DNA from 2 places in the Calidithermus timidus DSM 17022 genome. Region 1 is predicted to be linked to the other one. Evidence: riboswitches for the same ligand, from Rfam matches in the RefSeq annotation. Region 1 holds a riboswitch; the other holds the start of a gene.

Evidence for each region. Region 1 has a riboswitch for S-adenosylmethionine ahead of B047_RS0109960 (O-acetylhomoserine aminocarboxypropyltransferase/cysteine synthase family protein). Riboswitches for the same ligand answer to the same signal wherever they lie in the genome.
Region 2: it holds a riboswitch for S-adenosylmethionine, as region 1 does, so the genes downstream of both, B047_RS0105150 (O-acetylhomoserine aminocarboxypropyltransferase/cysteine synthase family protein) here and B047_RS0109960 (O-acetylhomoserine aminocarboxypropyltransferase/cysteine synthase family protein) in region 1, are expected to answer to the same signal.

What each region holds. Positions count from the first base shown of each region.
Region 1 covers NZ_KB890697.1:194,350-205,215, reverse strand. The annotation lists gene B047_RS16650 (precorrin-2 dehydrogenase/sirohydrochlorin ferrochelatase family protein) at 1-513, shown strand, start outside; gene cobA (uroporphyrinogen-III C-methyltransferase) at 510-1,259, shown strand; gene B047_RS0109965 (NADPH-dependent assimilatory sulfite reductase hemoprotein subunit) at 1,272-2,951, shown strand; gene B047_RS0109960 (O-acetylhomoserine aminocarboxypropyltransferase/cysteine synthase family protein) at 3,289-4,536, opposite strand; SAM riboswitch class I at 4,584-4,752, opposite strand; gene thrS (threonine--tRNA ligase) at 4,846-6,813, opposite strand; gene B047_RS0109950 (MFS transporter) at 7,024-8,175, opposite strand; gene B047_RS0109945 (tetratricopeptide repeat protein) at 8,219-9,199, shown strand; gene B047_RS17925 (hypothetical protein) at 9,398-9,568, shown strand; gene B047_RS16645 (S41 family peptidase) at 9,655-10,866, shown strand, end outside.
Region 2 covers NZ_KB890688.1:399,709-410,574, forward strand. The annotation lists gene metH (methionine synthase) at 1-686, shown strand, start outside; gene B047_RS0105140 (aminodeoxychorismate components I/II) at 851-2,863, shown strand; gene B047_RS0105145 (aminotransferase class IV) at 2,880-3,617, shown strand; SAM riboswitch class I at 3,765-3,903, shown strand; gene B047_RS0105150 (O-acetylhomoserine aminocarboxypropyltransferase/cysteine synthase family protein) at 4,030-5,322, shown strand; gene metX (homoserine O-acetyltransferase MetX) at 5,387-6,526, shown strand; gene B047_RS0105160 (MFS transporter) at 6,652-7,917, opposite strand; gene mqnP (menaquinone biosynthesis prenyltransferase MqnP) at 8,099-8,947, opposite strand; gene B047_RS0105170 (Rqc2 family fibronectin-binding protein) at 8,965-10,521, opposite strand; gene B047_RS0105175 (hypothetical protein) at 10,586-10,762, opposite strand; gene B047_RS18335 (peroxidase-related enzyme) at 10,778-10,866, opposite strand, start outside.

The sequences.
Region 1 (10,866 bases):
TATCAGCGGGGCGACCTCGGAGGCTTCTGCCTGGTGATCTCGCACCCCGCGGACCAATCGCTCAACGCCGAAGTGGCCCGAGAGGCCCGCGAGCGCGGCATCTGGCTCAACGCGGTCGATGACCCCGCGCACTGCGATTTCATCCTGCCCGCGGTGCACCGCCAGGGCGAGCTGGTGATCGCGGTCTCCACCAGCGGGGTGGCCCCCGCCTTGGGGGTGCGCATCAAGCAGCGGCTGGCCCGGGAGTACGGCCCCGAGTACGCCGAATACCTGCGGCTTTTGCGCCCGTTCCGCGCCATCGTCGCCGAGACCTTCCCCGATGACTTCGAGGCCCGCAAGGCCGCCTGGTACCGCATGATCGACAGCCCCGCGCTGGAGTTGGCGGCGCGGGGGGAAGTCCAGGCCGCTCGCGCGGTGTTGCTGGAAGCCTTGCGCCACAACCCCAACCCACATCCGCGGGAGGGGAATGCAGCAGTACCAGCGTCGGTATCCGCACCGGAGGTGACGCCGTGAAGGGCAAGGTCTATCTGGTGGGGGCGGGTCCTGGCGACCCCGAGCTGCTCACGCTCAAGGCGGTGCGGGTGTTGGGAGAAGCCGAGGTGGTGCTCTACGACCGCCTGGTGGGCCCGGAGGTCTTGGGGTTGATCAACCCGCTGGCACAGAGGGTCTACGTGGGCAAGGAGCAGGGGGAGCAGGAGCGAGTGCAGGAAGACATCTTCCGGCAACTGCTCTTCCACGCCCGGGCTGGGCGCAAGGTGGTGCGGCTCAAAGGGGGCGACCCCCTGGTCTACGGTCGCGGGGGGGAGGAGTGGGCCTTGCTGGCTGAAGAGGGCATCGCAGTGGAGCTGGTTCCCGGGCTGAGTTCGACCCTGGCGGTGCCCGGGCTGGCCGGCATCCCCCTCACGATGCGCGGGGTGGCGGGGGGCTTGGCGGTGCTCTCGGGGCATGCGCAAGGGGGGGTGTTGCCCGAGCTTGCCCCTTACGCCCGCATCGATACCCTGGTGATCCTGATGGGGGTCAAGGCGCGGGCCCAGATCGCCCAGGGGTTGATCGGGGCCGGGCGCTCCCCCGCAGAGCCCATCGCCTTCATCGAGAAGGGTTCCACCCCCCAGGAGCGGGTGGTGATGGCCACGCTGGGGGAGGTGGCCGCGGGAGGGGTCGAGGTGCAATCCCCCGCCGTGTGGGTCATCGGGCAGGTGGTGCGGTTGAGGGAGCGCTTGCGGGCGGCGGGGCGTGCCGTCGCCGGCGCTTTGGGTTAGGGAGAAAAGGCCATGTCAGAAGCAAAGCTGTCCAAAGTCGAATACGTGAAGATCGCCAGCAATCGCCTGCGCGGGCCGGTAGACGCCGAGCTGCACGATGGCAGCGACCACTTCAGCGAAGAGGGCTACCAGATCCTCAAATTTCACGGCATCTACCAACAGGACGACCGCGATGTGCGCAAGGCGCGTAGAGCCCAGGGCCTGGGGCCCGATTACTCCTTCATGATCCGGGTGGCCATTCCCGGCGGGGTGCTCACGCCCGAGCAATACCTCACCCTCGACCGGCTGGCCGACGAGCTGGGCAACGCGACACTGCGCCTCACCACCCGCCAGGCCATCCAGTACCACGGGGTGCGCAAGGGGGGCCTCAAGCCCTTGGTGCAGGTGCTCAACCGCAACCTGCTCACCACCCTCTCGGCTTGCGGGGATGTGGTGCGCAACATCGTGGCCTGCCCGGCGCCTTTTGCCGACCGTCAGCGCGCTGAGTTATACCGCTACGCCAAAGAGCTCTCCGAGCGGCTCAAGCCCAAAACCCGCGCCTACTACGAGATCTGGCTCGATGGGGAGCGAGCGGCGAGCCTCGAGGAAAACGAACCCCTCTACGGCGATACCTACCTGCCGCGCAAGTTCAAGATCGGCTTCGCCTTCCCCGGCGACAACTGTGTGGACGTTTACACCCAAGACATCGGGATCGTCCCGGTGGTGGGGGAGGGGGGGCTCGAGGGCTTCACCCTGCTGGTAGGTGGCGGGCTGGGCCAGAGCCACGGGGCCAAGGAAACCCACCCCGTGCTGGCCAAACCCCTCGCCACCGTTGGGCCCGAGCAGCTCTTCGAGGTCGTCGAGGCCATCGTCAAGGTGCAGCGCGACCACGGGCGACGCGATGACCGCAAGTATAGCCGTATGAAGTACCTCGTCGAGGCCTGGGGCCTCGAGCGCTTCAAGGCCGAGGTCGAGCGCTACGTGGGCTACGCCCTCCCCGAAGCCCGAGCGCTGGCGTGGCTCTCGGGCGACGACCACCTGGGCTGGCATGAGCAGGGCGACGGCAGGCTGTTCTTCGGGCTCTTTGTGGAGAACGGGCGGGTCAAGGAAAATCTGCGTGCGGCGATCCGCGAGGTGGTGCAGCGATTTGCCCCCGAGGTGCGCCTCACCGCCCAGCAGAACCTCCTCTTCGTCGGCCTCGATCCCTCCAATCAGGCCGCCGTTGAGGCCATCTTGCGCAACCACGGCGTGGCCCTTCCCGGCACGCTCCCGCTCGTCGTGCAGAACGCCATGGCCTGCCCGGCCCTGCCCACCTGCGGCCTGGCCATCACCGAGAGCGAGCGGGTGATGCCCCAGGTGATCCGCGAGCTCGACGCTGTGCTGAAGAGGCTCGAGCTACACGATGGCCCCATCCCCCATGTGCGCATGACCGGCTGCCCCAACGGCTGCGCCCGGCCCTACAGCGCCGAGGTGGGGCTGGTGGGCCGCAGCCTGAACTCCTACACCGTCTACCTGGGCGGCAGCCCCTTGGGAACCCGACTGGGGCAGCTCTACCTCGACAACGTGGGGCGCGAGGAAATTGCCCGCCGGCTCGAGCCGGTCCTCGAGGCCTACAAGCGCGAGCGGCTCGAGGGCGAAGCCTTTGGGGACTACTGCCACCGCGTGGGCGTGGAGACGCTCAGGGAGCGTTTTGGCAATCTGGCTTCGGCGTAGGAGTGAAGGGTTCCGGTTTAAGTACCCACGCTTCGCGTTCCCATCAGCGTGCGGACAAACGCTTCTTGTGGGGGTTCAAGATGCAGGAAAATCCAGCGAAGCACTTATACCGGATTCAAAAAGATACTCTTCAAAACCAAAACCCAGAGGCTATCTTTTTGAATCCCAGAGCACTCCCTTCGGTCGGGTCAGTTTGTTCCCGAATGGGAACGAACTGACCGAATCTGGTATTAGTACACCGTCGCATAGATGCCTGGGGTACCCGGATTCGCGGAGAGGGTGGGGTACGGGGTACAGGTGTCTCTACGACGGTGTACTTAGCGTAGAACGATCCCCCCTAGCCCACCGCCGCCAGCGCCTCGGCCAGCCTGGCCTGGATGTCCTTGGGGCTCTCGAGGCCCACCGAAAAGCGGATCATCTCGGGCCTTACCCCCGCGGCCAGGCGGGCGGGCTCGGGGATGCGAGAGTGGGTGGTGGTCCAAGGGTGAACCGCCAGCGTGCGTGCATCGCCCACGTTGGGGGCCTGGAGAAGTTTGAGGTGGGCCAGGAAGCGGCTGGCTCCCTCGAGCCCGCCTTTCACGCCGAAGGTCAGGATGCTGCCGAAGCCGCCCCGCAAGTACTGCGAGGCCCGGGCATGGGCCGGGTCGCCCTTCAGGCCGGGGTAGCGCACCCAGGCCACCTGGGGCTGCTCCTGCAGCCATGAGGCGACCTCGAGGGCGCTTTTCGAGGAGCGCTCCACCCGCAACTCGACGGTCTCGATCCCCTGGAAGAGCAAATAGGCGTTGAAGGGCGAGAGCACCATGCCCCCCAGCGATAGGCCCAGTTGCCGCACGCGCTCGAGAAAACATCGCGGGCCAAGGGCTTCCCACGGAACGCGACCCTGGGCATCGGGCGTGGTGAACTGCGGATAGCGCCGCCAGATCTCGCTCGAGCGGGCCAGCACTGCTCCGCCCAAAATCGAGCCGTGCCCGCTGGCCCACTTGGTCAGGCTGTGGGTGACGACGTGGGCGCCGTGCTCGAGGGGCCGCGCCAACGCACCCACCGCCCCGAAGGTGTTGTCCACGATCAGGGCCACGCCGTGCGCCTCGCACAGCCGGGCCAGCCCTTCCAAGTCGGGCAGCTCGAGCGAGGGGTTGCCCAGCACCTCGGTATAGACCGCTCGAGTGCGCTCGTTGAGCACCGCCCGTACTGCCCCCACCTCGGGGGCGACGAAGTGCACCTTGAGGCCCATCAGGCCGAAGACCTGGTTTAAGAGCCCCACCGTGCCGCCGAAGAGCCCAGGGCTGGCCACGATCTCGTCCCCCGAGCGCACCAAAGCGAGCAATGCCGCGAAGCTGGCGGCTTGCCCCGAAGCCAGGCATACCGCCCCGATGGCCTCCTCCAGGGCGCTCAGGCGTTCTTCGAGCGCGGCCACAGTGGGGTTTTGCAATCGGGTGTAGGTGTAGCCCTCGCCCGTGGCGAACTTGTGCGCGCCCTCCTCGAGGCTTGCGAAGCTGTAGGCTGCCGCCGCGTAGATGGGCACTCCCACGGCGTGATGGGGGTCGTCGGGTATTCCGCTGAGTACGGCCAGGGTTGAAAAGTCCACAAAAATCCCCTCCTCGGACGTTCTTCCGAAGAAGGGCACAGGCCCTTCTTCTATCTTTCCCCGGGCCTGGCGGTGAGGCCCTGAGGCGGAATTAGCACCAAGCGTAGCCGCCGGCTCGGCTATGGGTGGGGCGTGTACCCGACCGCAGATGGGCGAGCGTGGCTACAGGTTGCCGCAGTGTCGTCGGGCCGTTCCCTCGACTGCTCTGGATAGAAGAACGTGCTGATTGTGGCCCTGAAGCTCAGGGTTAGCCCCGATGGTAGGGGTTGGGCAAGGCGGCGTCAAGACGGAGACCCGCCCCCCGCGTCCCTACTTCCGCTCCTGCACCCGCTTGTGCATCTGTGCGATCAGCTCGCTCACCGGCAGCGTGCGCTGTTCCTTGACGTGCCGCTCGCGCAGGTTTACCGTGCCCGCTTCGGCTTCCTTGTCGCCGACTACCAGGATCAGGGGGATTTTCTGAAGCTCGGCATCGCGGATCTTGGCGTTCATGCGCTCGCTGCGGTCGTCGATCTCGACGCGGAGCTTGTTTTTGCGCATCTGAGCGGCGACCTGTTGGGCGTAGCCCAGGTGGCGGTCGGCGATGGGGACGATCACGGCCTGGATGGGGGAGAGCCACAGGGGGAAGTCTCCGGCGGTGTGCTCGAGGTAGAAGGCGAAGAAGCGGTCGAAAGAACCCATGATGGCGCGGTGGATGATGACCGGGGTCTCTTTCTCGCCCCGCTCATTGGTGAACTCGAGGCCAAAACGCCCCGCGCTGATGAAGTCGAGCTGGTTGGTGGCGATGGATTCCTCTTTGCCCAATACGGTGCGAAGCTGCACGTCGAGCTTGGGTCCGTAGAAGGTGGCTTCTCCGATGCCTTCGACGTACTGAGCGCCGGTCTCCTCCAGCGCCGAGCGGATGGCGGTGATGGCCTCGTCCCAGTGGGGGCCGGGCTCGCCGAACTTCTCGGGGTTGTTCTCGAAGTCGGGCAGGGAGAGGCGGAACCAGTAGTCGCTGATGCCGAAGTCCTTGTAGACCTCGTCGAAGAGCTGGATCACCCGGATGAATTCCTCCTTGACCTGGGCCTTGGAGCAGTAGATGTGGGCGTCGTTCTGGGTGAAGCCGCGCACCCTGGCCAGCCCTGAGAGCGTGCCGGAGAGCTCGAAGCGGTAGACGGTGCCGAACTCGGCCAGGCGTAGGGGCAGGTCGCGGTAGCTCTTGAGCCGGGCTTTGTAGATCATGTGGTGGTGCGGGCAGTTCATGGGCTTGAGGTAGTATTCCTCGCCCTCGATCTCGATGGGAGCGTACATGTCGTCTTTGTAGTAGGGGAGGTGCCCGGAGGTGTAGTAGAGCTTGGAGTTGGCGATGTGCGGGGTGATGACGTAGTGGTAGCCGTGCTCCTGCTCCTTTTCGTACATGTACTGCTCGAGCTGCCGCCGGATGAAAGCCCCCTTGGGCAGCCACAGAGGTAAGCCCTTGCCCACCTCTTCGCTGATGGTGAAGAGATCGAGCTCGGCTCCTAGCTTGCGATGATCGCGCTTCCTGGCCTCTTCCTGAGCCCAGAGGTAGTGCTCGAGCTCTTCCCTCGAGCGGAAGGCGATGCCGTAGATGCGTTGGAGCATGGGACGCTTGGAGTCGCCCCGCCAGTAGGCCCCGGCCAGCGAGGTGAGCTTGAAGTGTGGCGGAATGCGGCCCGTGCTGGGGACGTGGGGTCCCCGGCAGAGGTCGGTGAAGCCGTAGCGCTCGTCTCCCTGCTTGTAAAAGCTGATCTCCTCGCCTTGGGGAAGGTCCTGGATGAGCTCGGTCTTGTAGGGGTCCACCCCCTCGAAGCGCTTTAAGGCTTCCTCCCGCGGCAGGACGAAGCGCTCCAGAGGCAGGTCGGCCGCCACGATCTGGCGCATCTTCTCCTCGATGATGGGCAGATCTTCCTCGCGCAGGGGTGTGGGGGCGTCGATGTCGTAGTAGAAGCCGTTCTCGATCACCGGCCCGATGGCGAGCTTGACGTCTTCGGGCTTGAACCCCCGCTCGGCGTAGAGTTCGCGCACGGCCTGAGCCATCACGTGGGCGAGGGTGTGGCGGAAGAGCTGAGCGAACTCGGGGTCTTTTTCGGTGAGGATCTTGATCTTCGCGCCGCTGGCCTCTGAAGGCAAGGGCTTGAGCAGGTCGTAGAGCTCACCGTTCACGATGGCGCCGATGGCGGCTTTGGCGAGCCCCGGCCCGATGGCTTGGGCGGCGTCTTTGGCCGTCGCACCCTGGGGGAGCTCGAGCTGTTTTCCGTCGGGCAGTACTAGGTTCATCACTCCTCCGCTAAAAAAATCCGGCTCGCATTCTACGCGAGCCGGGAGGACCTCCGAAACCTTGCGGCCTAGGAGTCCCCCCGGCGTCGGGTAGTGATAGCGGGACCGGGCATCTTGCAGGCCAGTGTAGGGCCTGGGGGAGCTAGCGTCAAATTGGGGCTCGGTGGCCGGGGGCGTACGTCCTATAGCCTTTAGCTAATGGTCGACTGCTCAAACCCCCCCCTCGAGCTTGCGCCCCGCGTACAGCCCCCAGCCATAGCAGACCGCCGCCAGCAGCAGCGGTGCGGCGTAGCCGAGCCGGTCGGCTAGCAGGCCCCCCAGCACGGGGGAGAAGGAGACGACGCCGACGACGGTGTTGGCCAGCCCGATGTAGGAGCTGCGGTTTTGGGGATCGGCGGTGTTGAGCAAGTAGGTGGTGGTGCCCAGCCCCAGCGCGGCCAGGTAGGTGCCCTGGAGCACGAACACCAGCCCGTAAGCACCCGGTGGCAGCAGGAGGGCCAGGATGGGGGTCACCACGCCCAGGCTGGCCCCGCTGAGGATGAGCAGCTTGGAGCCGTAGCGCTGGGAAAGCCGCACCCACAGCAGGTTGGAGAGCACGCTGGAGAGGGTGTAGAGCGTGAGGTAGAGCCCGATTTCGCTGCTTTGCCCCAGCCCGCGCACCGCGTAGGCGGCGTAGAAGGGCTCGGTCATGGAGGCCAGCGCAAACAGCACCCGCACGCGCAGGAAGCGCCGAAAGGCGAAGTCCTTCAGCGGTAGGCCTAGGTGGATGCGCTCGGCGGGGCGGCCCTCGTCGGGGGGTTCGTGGCTGAGCCCGAAGAGGTACCAGCCAACGCCGAAGGACAAGGTGCCCAGGGTGAAGAGGATGGCGTAGGGGATGGGAAAGGGCAACGGCGTGCCCAGCAGGTAGCGCACCAGCAGCCCCGCCAGGAAGGCCAACATTCCCCCCACCAGGTTGCGCCCGCCGAAGAGGGCGGCCCGGCGCTCCATGGGGATGGTCTTGGCCACGGTTTCCCAGAAGGGCAGCGAGGAAAAGCCCGTTACCAGGCCGTTGAGGGCCAGCCCCAGCACGAAGCACGCGAGCAGCAAATCGGGGCGGTGTCCCAGCACGAAGGAGGCCAGGGCGATGAAGGCCAGGCTCGAGACCCGCAGCACCGCCACCCGGCGGTAGAGCAGCACCTTGACCGGGAGGCGGGCCACGTAGGGCGCGACGAAAACCTGAGGGATCATCGAACCTGCGCCCAGCAGGGCCGGGAGTAGCCCGATGACGCTGTTGGGTGCGCCCAGCTTGGCGGCGAAGCTCGATAGCACGATGGAGGCGTTGAAAAAGGCGTCGCCCAGGAAGACGAACCACCCATTGAGCATCGCCAGACGGTAATTGCGGTCGCTGAAGTCTATGATACGCCAGATGTCGTCGCTGATCCTTGCCACGCTCGGTCCCTTTCACCTCTTGCATCCGCGCTACAACGCGGTGACGCTGCGGGAATTGGTCCAGGCCCACAGCCCTACCAAGATACTCCTGGCCTCCTATGGCCCGCAGGAACTCGCAGCCGGCAAGTGGCGTGAGGCGGGCGAGCTTTCCCTCTTCCACCTGCTGCCCTGGGCCGAAGCCAGGGGCATCGCGCTCGAGGCCCTCGATACCCTCGAGCACCTCAAGCTCGAGGGAGAGCTCTTCCGCGAAGCCTTGGCCCAATACCCCAAGGGCCGGGAACTGCTCGAGCGGGCCGCCGGGCTCGAGGCCGCCCTCCGGGATGTGCTGACCCAGCCCAAGACCCCCGCCGACTGGGCCAAGCCCGAGGTCCTCCGACCCCTACGGGAGTACCTCGAGAGCTTGGCCCGCCTGTTTGGCGAGGGCCCGGCCACCGGCCACCGGCGCCGGCGTATGGAGCAGGTGGCCGCCTGTTTGCAAAGCCTCCCCGAGGGGCGCTACGTGGTGCTGGCCGACGCCTTGGACTACGCGCTGCTGCTCGAGCTCGTCCCCAACGCCCTCACTGCCAAAGAGCACTACCCCAGCGAGGCCGAGCGGCAGCGCAGCGTGCTGGACAGGGCCTGGCGGCTGGAGGAGGGCGACGACTGGGCGCTGTTGCTGAGCCAACTTGGGGAAGTAGAGGGCCCCGAGGCCACCTACTGCGCGGCCCAAATCTACCTGGCTGCGGGGCAGCTCGAGGACGCCTTCGCGTTGCTGGAACAGCTCGTCCACGGCGATTTTCAGCACCCAGCCTACCTGCCCGGCTACACCCTGGCCCGCTACGGCCAGCTGGCCGACGCCCTGGGCCAGCGAGAGAAGGCCCTGCGGGCCTACCAGGCCACCTTGGCCCTCTCCTGGGCGCCCCAGGAAGCCCGCGAAATCGCCCTGGCGGGGCAGCGCAGCCCCTTTAGGCTGGGCTAAAAATGTTGATAGCCGAACACCGAGCGCTAAACGCAAGGTGCCTGTCGTACGCAATACGCCTTGGTCCTAGGCCCGGATCCTCGACCGCCGACGGGAATTAAGGCTTAACTGGGCTTAACCCCGCCTCTAATTGAGGCAAGTAATCACACAATCACCACTCCGCCCCTTCTAGGCTTGGCTGTGAGTTAGGAGGTGTACGTGCGGCGGTGGATTTCGCGCTTGATTGCGATGATCGGTGTTGGGTTGATCGTGGGGGGAGCTTATGCCATCTCCCTGGCCGAAGGGCTGAGGGGGGCTTCGATGGCCGGCGGAGGGCTGGTGCTGTTGATCGGCGCGGCCAATGCTATGGCCTCGAGGTTGGACGAGTAGCCCGTGAGCCGATGGCGGCTTAATACACAGGACATGGTGCGCCAGCTTCCGTGGAAGAGCCCCGCCGGGTCAATACAATAGAGGCTATGCCCCGACTGCTCGCTGTGGTTGTGGCGTTGGGCCTGGCCTTGGCCGGCCCGGCCCAGCAGCTTTTCGAGCAGGCCTCCGGGCTGCTCAATACCGTCTACTACGGGGTTTCTCCGCTCAATCCGGCCGAATTGACCCAGAAGTACCGGCTGCGCCTCGAGGCGGCTTGCAGGGATCAGACCGAGTGCGCCTACGAGACCGGGGTAGAGGTGCTGCTCGAGTTGCTGCACGAGCTGGGCGACCGTCATACCAACTACTACTCGCCTGAGCGCTACAGGGAGTTTCAGGCTACCCTGAGCGGGGGGACCAGCGACAGGCCACGCCTGGGGGTGCTGCTGGGCTACCTCGAGGCCTACGAGGGCGTCATCGTGCTCGACGTGTACAGCGACAGCCCTGCCGAGCGGGCCGGATTGCGGCGGGGAGACCGCATCGTAGCGGTTGACGGCCAGCCCTTTCCCCAGGAGGTCGCCCGCCGGGCGCCCTTCCTCAGCGAGGCCACCGCTTCCGGCCAGCCCTTGTGGCTGAGCGTGCTGCGGGGTAATCAGCCGCTGGAACTGTCGGTGCAGCCGGCCCGCATCAACCTGCAGCGCCTGCCCAGCCTCAGCTTGCGGGAGGGGGGCGTGGCGGTGCTGCGCATCCCCAGCTTTCTGGGCTCGCAGGTGATCGGTACGCGGGTTCATGAACTGGTGCGCCAGGCTCAGGCGGCAGGAGCGAGGGCCATGATCGTGGACTTGCGGGGCAACGGCGGGGGGCTGGTGAGCGAGTGCTTGACGGCTGCTGCCGCCTTCACCGGCGAGACCTACCGCCGATTACAGCGGGCCATCGGATCCATTGAATATGGCTTCCAGGAGGGCCAGATCTACGTGAGCATCGCAGGGAAGCGCAGCGTGCTCTATACCCTCGAGCCCGCCCGCTGGAGGGGCCCGGCGGTGGTGCTGGTCAATAAGAGCACCGGCTCGTGCGCCGAGTACTTCGCCTTCGATTTGCAAGACGCGGGATACCCGGTGATCGGGGAGGTCACCGCCGGGGTGGGCAACACCGTGACCGGCTTTTACAACCTCGTCAACGGGGGGGCCCTGCAGATCACCACCACTCAGGTCTTGCGCCGCGATGGCAGACCCTACGCCGAGGCGGTGACGCCTGACCAACCCCTCCCCGACGACCTGGAAGCGCTGATCAGGGGACGGGACCTGCTGCTGGAGGCTGGCCTG
Region 2 (10,866 bases), on a different contig from region 1:
AGCCCATCTTCCGTGAGTTGCTCGAGCAGGCTATGCGCGAGAGGACCTTAGAACCGGCCGTGGTCTACGGTTTCTGGCCGGTGGCCTCCGACAAGAACAAGCTCGCCGTCTTCGACCCCGAAACCGGCGCCGAGCTCTTCGCCTTCGACTTCCCCCGCCAGATGGGGGCCAGTAGCCGCCACCTTTGCATCGCCGACTTCTTCCGCCCCCGCTATGCCGACCCCATTGGCGATGAGGCCCTTTGGATGCCCAAAGCGGCCTGGGAAAATGGCGCGCGCGACGTGCTGGGCTGCCAGGTCGTGACCATGGGCCGCGCCGCTTCCGAGCACGCGGCGAAGCTCTTCGGCTCCGACCGCTACCAGGACTACCTCTACTGGCACGGCTTCTCGGTGGAGATGGCCGAAGCCTTGGCCGAGTACTGGCACAAGCGCGTGCGCCAGCAACTCGGCATCGCCCAGGACGACGCCACCGACCTGCAAGCTTTGTTCCAACAGGGCTACCAGGGTAGCCGCTACAGCTTCGGCTACCCCGCCTGCCCACGCCTGGAGGATCAGAAATACCTGCAAGACCTCTTGCAGTGGCAGGAGATCGGGGTCGAACTCTCCGAGGAGTTCCAGCTCCACCCCGAGCAGTCCACCAGCGCGATCGTGGTGCACCACCCGTCGGCGAAGTACTTCAATCTATGAGTGAGCAGGCTGCTCCACAATGACCTCGTTTGCTACCTGAAGTCAGGGCAACACACCCGAGTGGATGAGAGCGATTTTGAGAAGGTCTTGACCTGCCCCGCGTGCGGGTGCAGCGAGCGAACCAGGGAACTGAAACTGCTCTCGATGCGTTTACAATCGAGGCGATGCCGGACGACGCCGCCACCCTCTACGCCCGGGCCCGGGCTTTGGGCCTGCGCCCGGCCTTGCTCGAGTCCGCCGGGGTCGTGACCCCGTTTGGGCGCTTGACCCTGCTCGGGGTGGGGGCTACGCGGCGGCTCGAGGTCTGGGACGGCATCACCTACCTCGACGGGGAGGCGGTGGGGGACGCGCTCGAGGTGTTCGGCTTCCTCGAGCAGGGCCTGGGAGCGGGGTATTTTCCGGCCTGGATCGGCTTCTTCGCCTACGAGTACGCCCGTCACTTGGGGCTGCCTACCCACGCTCCCCTGCCCGGATTGCCCGAGGCGGCGTTTTACTTCTATCCCGAGGGCTACGCCTGGCTCGAGGGGCAGCGCGTCCAGAGTCCCTCTGCGTCGCTGGCCCCGCTGCTGGCCGGGGCTCAACCGCTGCCAAAAGTTGAGTTGCATAGCGACTATCCCAGGGATGCCTTTTTGTCGGGCGTCGAGGAGGTGCAAGAGCGCATCCGAGCCGGTTGGGTCTACCAGGTCAACCTTTCGCACCGCTTCCGCTTCGCAGCGGGCGGGATCGATCCCCTGGCCTTGTACCGGGCCCTGCGGTGCTACAACCCCAGCCCCTTCATGGGCCTGCTCGAGGGCGAGGCAGATTCCCTTACGGGACCGGCTTCACCGGTACGCCGGGAGGCAGATTCCCTTACGGGACCGGCTTCACCGGTACGCCGGGAGGGCTACGCGGTGGTCGCAGGCAGCCCCGAGCGCTTGTTCGCCTACCGCGAGGGGATGCTCACCGCGCGGCCCATCGCCGGAACCCGGCCCAGAGGGCGGACGCCCCGGCAAGACGAGGCGCTGGGGGCCGAGCTCCTTGCCAACGCCAAGGAGCGAGCCGAGCACGTCATGCTCGTGGACTTGTTGCGCAACGACCTGGCGCGGGTGTGTGAGCCGGGAAGCGTGGAGGTGAGCGAAGCCTTTACCCTCGAGCGCTACTCCCACGTCATGCACCTGGTCTCCGAGGTGCGGGGCCGCAGCCACGCGCCCTTGCGGCAGGTGTTCGCCAGCATTTTTCCCGGTGGGACCATCACCGGAGCGCCCAAGGAGAGCGTCATGCGCGCTATCGCTGAGCTCGAGCCCGTTCCCCGCGGGGCCTATACCGGGGCGATGGGCTACGTCTCGGGGAAGGGCTGCGACTTCAACATCCTCATCCGTAGCTTCAGCTTTGCGGCAGGCAGCGGCTATTTCTCGGCTGGAGCGGGCATCGTTATCGAGAGCGATCCCGAGCGCGAGTACGCCGAGACCCAGGCCAAGGCGGAAGCCCTGCTGCAAGCTCTGGGGCAGGGCCGGGAGGGGCAGGCCCCGGCCCCGCCGCGCCGAGACAGCGTTTGGAGGCCGCCAAGACCGGCGAGACGCCTCGAGGCCCGGGTGATCTTCCTGGAGAACCACGACTCCTTCAGCTACAACATCGTGGACTACCTGGCCGCGCTCGGGGCGGAAATCCGCGTGCTGGACCACGGCGTGGCCCCCGACCTGTCCTGGGCCACCCACCTCGTCGTCGGGCCGGGGCCGGGTGAGCCGGCGACGGCGGGCCGGACCCTCGAGTGGACCCGGGCCGCGCTCGAGGCCCGCTTGCCCTTCCTGGGGATCTGCCTGGGGCATCAGGCGCTCGGGGTGGCGCTGGGGGCGCGGTTGGGGCGCTCCCCCCGCCCGGTCCACGGCGAGGCCTTCCCGGTCGAGCACCGCGGCGAGGGGATCTTCGCGGGAGTGCCTAGCCCGGCCCGCTTCACGCGCTACCACTCCCTGCTCATCCGCGACCTGCCCCCGACCTTGCGACTGGAGGCCTGGACCCAGGGCGGGGATCCAGAGACGCGTTTGTGCATGGCGCTATCCCACGCCCACGGCCTGGCCTGGGGCGTGCAGTTCCACCCGGAGAGCATGCTCTCGGAGTACGGGATGGTGCTGCTGAGCAACTTCCTGTCGCTGAGCCCCGTGGACGAGCCGGCAGGCCGGCCTGAACCGATCCCCTCCTGACCTCGAGGCCCTCCCCATGACCCGCATCAACGGCGAACCCGTCGGCACCCCGCTCCCCGAATCCCTGTGGCATGGCTTTTTCGTGTTCACCACGCTTCGCTTAGAGGGTGGTGAACCGCTGTGGCTTCCCGAGCACCTCGAGCGCCTGCGCCGCCACGCCCAGGCTTTAGGCATTGCCTTCCCCGGTTTTAAGGCGCTCGAGCGCGAGGTCGAACATCACTGCCAGCAGCGCGCCGACATGTTGTTGCGCTTGGTGGTGGCCCCAGAGGCCTACGTCTCGAGCGCACGCCCCTTCGCCCCGCCCCCCGAAGCCACCTACACCCGCGGGGTGAGCGTCTGCGTCACCTCGCTGCGGGTTCACCCCGACCTCGGCCACTACAAGACCGGCAACTACCTGCCCTATCGCTTGGCCCGCCTCGAGGCCGAGCGCGCCGGGCACTTCGAGGGCCTGCTGCTCGACGCAAAGGGGCACGTCGTCGACGGCAGCCGTACCAGCCCGCTGCTCTACCGCGCCGGCGAACTGTGCGTGCTGCAGGGCGGGGTCGAGGGCATCACCCGCCAAAAAGTGGCCGAGCAGGCAGCCACCCTCGGCCTCCGCGTGTCCGAGGCCCGCCTCAAGCCCGACGAACTCGAGGGCCAGCTCCTCCTCGCCGGAACCGGCGTCGGCCTCCTGTCCGTGGGCAAGCCGCTGGATAGCGCGCTCGAGGCCCTGATCACCCATTTCCGGCCCTCCGGGCCATTGCCCAGCGTCTAGAGCTGGGGCGTCTTGCGTATCGTGTACGACGTAAAACGTACGACCCGTGCCCGGCGTTTGGCTTTTCCCTTGACATCCCCGCCCTCTCTCGCCTACACTCGCATCTAACCGCGCCGGGGCGCGGCAACAACCGAGACATAACACGTTCTCTTATCCAGAGCGGCGGAGGGATTCGGCCCGAAGATGCCGCGGCAACCCGCAGGAGTGTTCGTTTCATCACCGGACACGAGTGCAAAGGTGCCAATTCCGACTCCAGGCGGGGGAAACGCCCGGAGGCAGATGAGAGAAGGGTGCGCGTTCGCTAGGCACAGTGAGCCCCCTTCCGGTAGAGAACCGTCATCGGAATGGGGGTTTCGCTTTTGAAACCTCCAGCCAGAAGTCCCGCCCCAAAGCCTGCGGTTGGAGGTTTTTTATGTCCAGAAAGCTCGCTTTTGAGACCCTGCAGCTTCACGCCGGTTACAGCCCCGACCCCAGCACGGGCGCCCGCCAGGTGCCCATCTACGCCACCACCTCTTACCAGTTCAAGGACGCCGACCACGCGGCGCGGCTCTTTGGCTTGCAGGAATTCGGCAACATCTACACCCGCATCATGAACCCCACCACCGACGTGCTCGAGAAGCGCATCGCCGCGCTCGAGGGCGGGGTGGCGGGCCTGGCGACGAGCTCGGGCCACGCCGCGCAGTTCCTCACCTTCACCAACCTGGCTCAGGCCGGGGACAACATCGTGGCCACGCCCAACCTCTACGGTGGCACCTGGAACCAGCTCAAGGTCACGCTGCCGCGTCTGGGCATCGAGACCCGTTTCACCAGCCGCGCCGAGAGCCCCGAGGAATTCCTCGCCGCCACCGACGCGAACACCCGGGCTTGGTTCATCGAGTCCATCGGCAATCCCGCGCTCAACATCCCCGACTTCGAAGCCATCGCTCAGGCTGCCCAGGAGAAGGGCGTGGCCCTGATCGTGGACAACACCTTCGGGCAGGGGGGTTACTTATTCCGGCCCCTCGAGTGGGGGGCCAACGTGGTGGTGCACTCGGGCACCAAGTGGATCGGCGGGCACGGGGCGGCCATCGCCGGGTTGATCGTGGACGGGGGCAACTTCGCCTGGGACAACGGGCGCTACCCGCTCCTCACCCAGCCCCAGCCCGGCTACCACGGCCTCGAGCTCACCAAGGCCTTCGGCAACCTGGCCTTCATCCTCAAGGCCCGCGTCGATGGCCTGCGCGACCAGGGCCAGGCGCTGGGCCCCTTCGAGGCCTGGGTGCTGCTGCTGGGCTTAGAGACCCTCTCGCTGCGGGCCGAGCGCCACGTGCAGAACACCCTGGAGATCGCCCACTGGCTGCGCGAGCGGGAGGAGGTGGCCTGGGTCAACTACCCCGGCCTGGAAGACCACCCCAGCTACGCCAAGGCCCAGAAGTACTTCCGCGGCAAGCCGGGCGCGGTGCTCACCTTCGGGCTCAGGGGCGGCTACGAGGCGGCTAAGGGCTTCATCAACCGCCTCGAGCTCATCTCGCACCTGGCCAACGTGGGGGATTCGCGCACCCTGGCCATTCACCCCGCCTCCACCACCCACTCCCAGCTCAGCGCCCAGGAGCAGGCACTGGCTGGGGTCAGCCCCGAGCTGGTGCGCCTGAGCGTGGGCCTCGAGGCCGCCGAGGACCTCAAGGCCGACCTCAAGCAGGCGCTGCGGGCCCCGGTGGGCGTTTGAGCGGGGCAGAGGGGAGGCCAAGGCCGTGAGCACGACCAGTGTGGTGCTTGACTCTGGAGGCGGCTTGATCCAGGAAACCTGGGGCGAGCACGAGGCCTTGCTCTACAAGCCGCCGCGCTCGAGGGGACGGGTTGCGCCGCCCCAGCCCCAGACCCTGCGCCTGACCGCGCCGGGCGAGGTGTTTGGGCTCGAGCAGGGCGGCCTCCTGCCCGAGTTGCACCTGCGCTACGAGACCTACGGCTACCTCAACCAGGCCCGTGACAACGCGGTGCTGGTCTTCCACGCCTGGACGGGCTCGGCTCACCTGGCCGGAACCTACGACGAGCCCACCCTCAAGCTGCTGAGCCCGCTCGAGCAGGCTTTCGGCGCCGACGGCTGGTGGGACGCGCTGGTGGGGCCGGGCCGGGTGCTCGACACCCGGCACAGCTTCGTGATCTGCGCCAATCACATCGGCTCGTGCTATGGCTCCACCGGACCGCTCTCGCGCAACCCCCTCACCGGCGAGCCCTACGGCCCGGAATTCCCCGCCATCACCGTGCGCGACATGGCCCGCGCCCAGGTCCGGTTGCTCGACCACCTGGGCATCGAGCGGGTCACGGTGCTGGGCGGCAGCTTAGGGGGAATGGTGGCGCTGGAGTTTGCCCTGCTTTACCCTGAGCGGGTCAGACAACTCATCGTGCTGGCTGCGCCCACCACGCACGGCCCCTGGGCCCGCGCCTTCAACCGGCTCTCCCGCGAGGCCGTGCTCAGCGATCCGGGCTACCGGGGCGGCTACTACAGCGAGCAGCCCCTGGGTCTGCAACTCGCTCGAGCCATTGCCATGCTCTCCTTTCGCTCGCCGCACTCCTTCAACCTGCGTTGGAACGAGAACCCAGTCAAGGGGGAGAGCTACGTGCTCTACCAGGGCGAGAAGTTCATCCGCCGCTTCGACGCCAACGCCTACCTGGTGCTGTCGAACGCCATGGACACCCACGACGTCGCACGGGGTCGGGGGAGCCTCGAGGCTGCCCTAAACCGCTTGCGGAGCATCCCCAGCTTGTGGGTGGGCATCGACACCGACGTGCTCTACACCGCCGCCGAGGTGCGGCTGGGCGCGCTGCTCTCGGGCGGCGAATACCGCGAGATCCAGAGCCCGCACGGGCACGACGCTTTCCTGATCGAGACCGACCAGGTGGAGGAGATTCTCACGGCGTTTCTGCGGTGAGGGGGCTGGGTGGGAGTCCTACGTCGTAAGCCGTACGCGAGACGCCGTAGGGAAAATCCCGATTCGGTCAGCCGGAGGGATGTGTTCGCCGACCGCCTTGGGCAATCATCTTTTTGCACCCGGTATCAGCCCTCGTACCGCCCCGGGCTGACCTCCGTGAGCCTCGAGACCATCAAAGCCGGGTAGCCCAGCAGCAGCACGCCTGCGACCCCAATGGCCCAGATGCCGATTCCCTCCACCAGGAAGCCCGCCAGGATGGGCAGCACGGTTCCCGCCCCGTTTGACCACACGTCCAGAATGCCCACCGCCCGGCCCCGCTCGCCTGGGGCGGTGGTGTCGGCGACGACGGTGGTCGCGCCGTTGTAGGTGCCGCACCAGCCCAGGCCCACCAGGAAGGTGCCCAGCGTGATCGAGGCGTACTCTCCGGTGAAGCCTACCAGCAAGGCCCCCAAGGCCGAGAGCAGCAATCCTCCCAGCATTACCGGTTTGCGCCCGATGCGGTCGGCGAGCCAGCCCACCGGCCAGGAGAAGGCGAACATGCCCAGCACGTGCAGGGTTACCGAGAGGGAGATCAGGTTAAAGCTGCACCCCTGCTGGTGCAGGGCCAGCGAGGTCATGGCCATCAGCATGACCATCTGCCCCTGTGCGGCGATCCCAGCCCAGATGGCTACTCTGCGGGGGAAGCTCGAGTGGGCCCTTGAATGCACCTGGCCCACGTTCTGAGGAGGAAGCTGGGGGTAGTAGTCCCTCAGCCGCAGCGCGATGCGCTTGGGGTCAGGCCGGACCAGGGCGGTGAACACGAAGGCCGGGGCTACACCCAGCGGCACGATGAACCAGGCCACCGCCAGGGGGGATTGCCCCACCTCCACCGCTAGCCGCTCGGCCAGAGCCACGATCAGCGGCGAGAGCAGTGCTCCCAGCAGTGACCCCATCAGCACGAAGCTGATCCCCTCGCTGCGGCGTTGGGGGGGATACATGTCGGCGGCGGCCACCCGTAGCTGCTGGGTAGCCCCCACCCCGGCTCCGAAGACCAGTACCCCAAGGACGAAGAGCCAGAAGGATCCCGCTCCCATGCCCACGCCGATGATCGGTGAGCCGAAGAGGGCCAGCAGCAAGCCGATGTAGAGGCCAGCCTTGCGGCCTCTCGAGTCGCTCACCCGGCCCACCGGATAGGCGATGAGCATGCGGGCCAACCCGGCCAGCGCGGTGGCCAGCCCCGACCAGGTAGTGCTTCCCATCAGCTGCACCACGCTGATGGCCCCCAGGGCGGGGATGAGCTGCATCCCGGCCCCCACCACAGCCTGGGTGATCGCCAGCAGCAAGGTGTTGCGCCGGATGAGGGGGGGAATGCTCGAGGCTTGCGGGGTGGACTGGCTGGGCTCGAGGGCCATACAAGGAAGGATAGCGCATCAGGCTTCCTAAGCACCCCACGGGAGGCTTCACATCTTGGCTTGGCGCTTACCAAGTTTCCCCATCGGCGCGCGGATCAACGCTTCCCGCGGGGCCCAGATGAGGGAAAAGCAAATGGAGGGCAGCTGCGCCAGGCAAGGTGGCCTGGGGCTTCGCTTGCAGCTATAGAAGGGTTTCCAGGGCGATGAACGCGAACATGCCTAAGCTCACCACCACGTTGGCCTGAAAGAAGGCAGCGTCGATCTTGGAGAGGTCGGAGGGGCTGACCAGGCGGTGCTCGTACCACAGCACCACTCCCACGCACAGCACACCCAGAAAATAGACTACCCCCGCCCCATACAGCAGGCCGGTGAGCCCGAACCCCAGCCAGGCCAGGAAATGGGTCGCGCGGGCAATTTGCAGTGCCGTGGCGAGGCCAAAACGAGCCGGGACGCTGTGGATGCGGTTCTGCCGATCGAAATGGAAGTCCTGGGTGGCGTAAAGGATGTCGAAGCCCGCGATCCATAGGCCCACCGCAGCCCAAAGGGCGAAGGTGGCCGGCTCGAAGGCCCCGGTTACCGCGATCCAGCCGCCCACCGCCGCCGCGCCGATGGTGAGGCCCAGCCAGTAGTGGCACAGCCAGGTGAAGCGCTTGGTGTAGCTGTAGCCCACCAGGAAGAACACCGCCACCGGCAGCAGCGAGGCCGTGAGGGCGTTGAGCTTGAGCGCCGCCACGCCCAGCAGCAGCAGGCTGATGAGCGAGAGCGCCAGCACCTCGGCCGGGCTGAGCGCACCCCGGGGCAGGTGCCGCTGAGCGGTGCGGGGATTGCGCGCATCGATGGCCCGGTCGATGAGCCGGTTGAGGGCCATGGCGGCGGTGCGGGCGCCCACCATGGCCAGGGTGATCCAGAAGAAGGTCTCCAGGCCCGGCCAGCCGCGCCCGGCCAGCAGCATGCCGCCGTAGGCGAAGGGTAGGGCGAAGAGGGTGTGCTCGAAGCGGACGAGCTCGAGGTAGGTGCGAAGCCGTGCGATCATGGTGAAAACCGTTCTCAGTCTACGCCTTCAGACGGCGCCGAAGGGTCCTCGGCGTCCACGAAGAGGGTCTTGGCCCCCGTGTAGAGCACCTGTCCCGGTGCGGCCTTGCGTGGACGCCAGACGTTCTTCTTGGCCGTGTAGTCCACCGCGACGTTGCGCTCGCCGCGGGCCTTGGAGTGGTAGGCGGCGAGCTGGGCGGCGAAGAGCAGGTCGGGGAGGGGGGCGGGCTGGCCCTGGGTGCGCAGGATGACGTGCGAGCCGGGGATGCCCTGGGCGTGGAACCACAGATCCATAGAGTGGGCGCTGCGGGTGAGGAAGTCGTTCTCCTTGGCATTGCGGCCCACCCACACCGCGAAGCCGCCCGGTGAGCGCAGCCGCAGGCCGACGCGTCCTTCCTCGGACTCCTCCTTGCGCTGTAGCCGCTTGAGCAGTTCGGGAAGGGTGGCTTTCTCCAGGCCGGCGATTTCCTGACGCAGGGCCTCGAGCTGAGCTTGGGTGCGCGGCTGTAGCTCCATGGCCCGCTCGGCCAGCGCCTCCAGGCGGCGGGCACGGCCGTAGTAGCGCTCGGCGTTCTGGGCCGGGGTGAGGGTGGGGTCGAGGGCGATCTCGAGGGGCTTACCCGTGAAGTCCTCCAGCGTCACCGAGGCGGCCCCGCCGGGGACGCGGTGCAAGTAGGCCAGCAGCACGTTGCCCTTCTCGCGCAGCGCGGGCACCTCGTCGAGCCGGGCGAGGGCCCTATGGTAGTCGGCCAGGCGGGCCTCGAGGGTGTGGATGCGCTTGCGCAGGGCCTCGCGCAGCGGGCGGCGCAGGGCCTCGGCCTCCTGCCGCTCCCACTCGGCCCGGAGCTCGGTGGCGAGGGAAGGGTGCTCTGGGGTACCGCTTGGGCGCTCGACCAGGCTCTTGAGGGCGCGGTGGAGGGGCGCGAGGTGCTCCGGGGAGAGCACGGTCTGCGGGGGGAGGCCCGCGCGGCGGGCCAGTTCCAGGGTCAGCTCCTTGCCCAGGCCGTCGAGGTGCTTGGAGGCTGCCTGGCTCAGGCTCAGGCCGAGCAGCCGCTCGAGGTCGCCAGGCCCCGCGGTGCGCGGGTCGAGCTTGTGGTAGGGCGGGGGAGGGGTGTAGGTGAGACCGGGCCGCAGCTCGCGGAAGCGGTTGACCTGCTGGGTCACCTCGCGGTCGAGGGTGAGGATGCGGCCCTCGGGGGTGGTGAGCAGCAGGTTGGCGTTGCGCCCGGTGAGCTCGAAGATCAGACGGGTGGGCGGGGTGTCCACGAAGCCGCTCTCGCCCTCGAGCTCGAAGAAGACCACCCGGTCGAGCTTGAGCTGCTCTGCTTTGAGCAGACGTCCTTTGGCCCTGGCCGCCAGCGAGCGCTGGAAGGCGGTTTTGGCCTCACCCTCGAGGCTGCCGGGCTCGAGGGTGAGCAGGGGGTGAGGCGGTCGGTAGCGCAGCACCAGGTTGCCCAGCCCCTCGACCAGCAAGGCCGCCGTGCCCTCGTCTGGGAAAGCCCAGCCTAGGCTTCGCGCCGGCAAGCGCCCGGCGAGCTCGCGCAGGACCGCGTTGATCAGCAAACCTTCCATAGATCTTGCCAGGCCGAGAAAAACAGGGCAGACACGGCTGCCTGCCCCTAAGATGAGGGTTATTCTACTTGGGCTTGGTGCTGAGCAAGCTGATCAGGGCCAGGGCATAAACCGCCACGAAGCCCAGCACGCCCAGCTCGAGGTCCACCGCCTGGCCCTGGCGCTCGAGGTAGAGCTTGAGGCCCTGTAGCACCAGCCCGGCGGCGACGGCGGCAGCCGTCCACTTTAAGAAGCGTCCCACTCCCTCCATGTCGGTTTATTCGTAAGCGCGGTGCATGGCGTAGTATTCGGCGTTGGGTTTCCAGCCCAAGGCGTTGGCCAGACGGTTGGTGAAGTTGAACATGG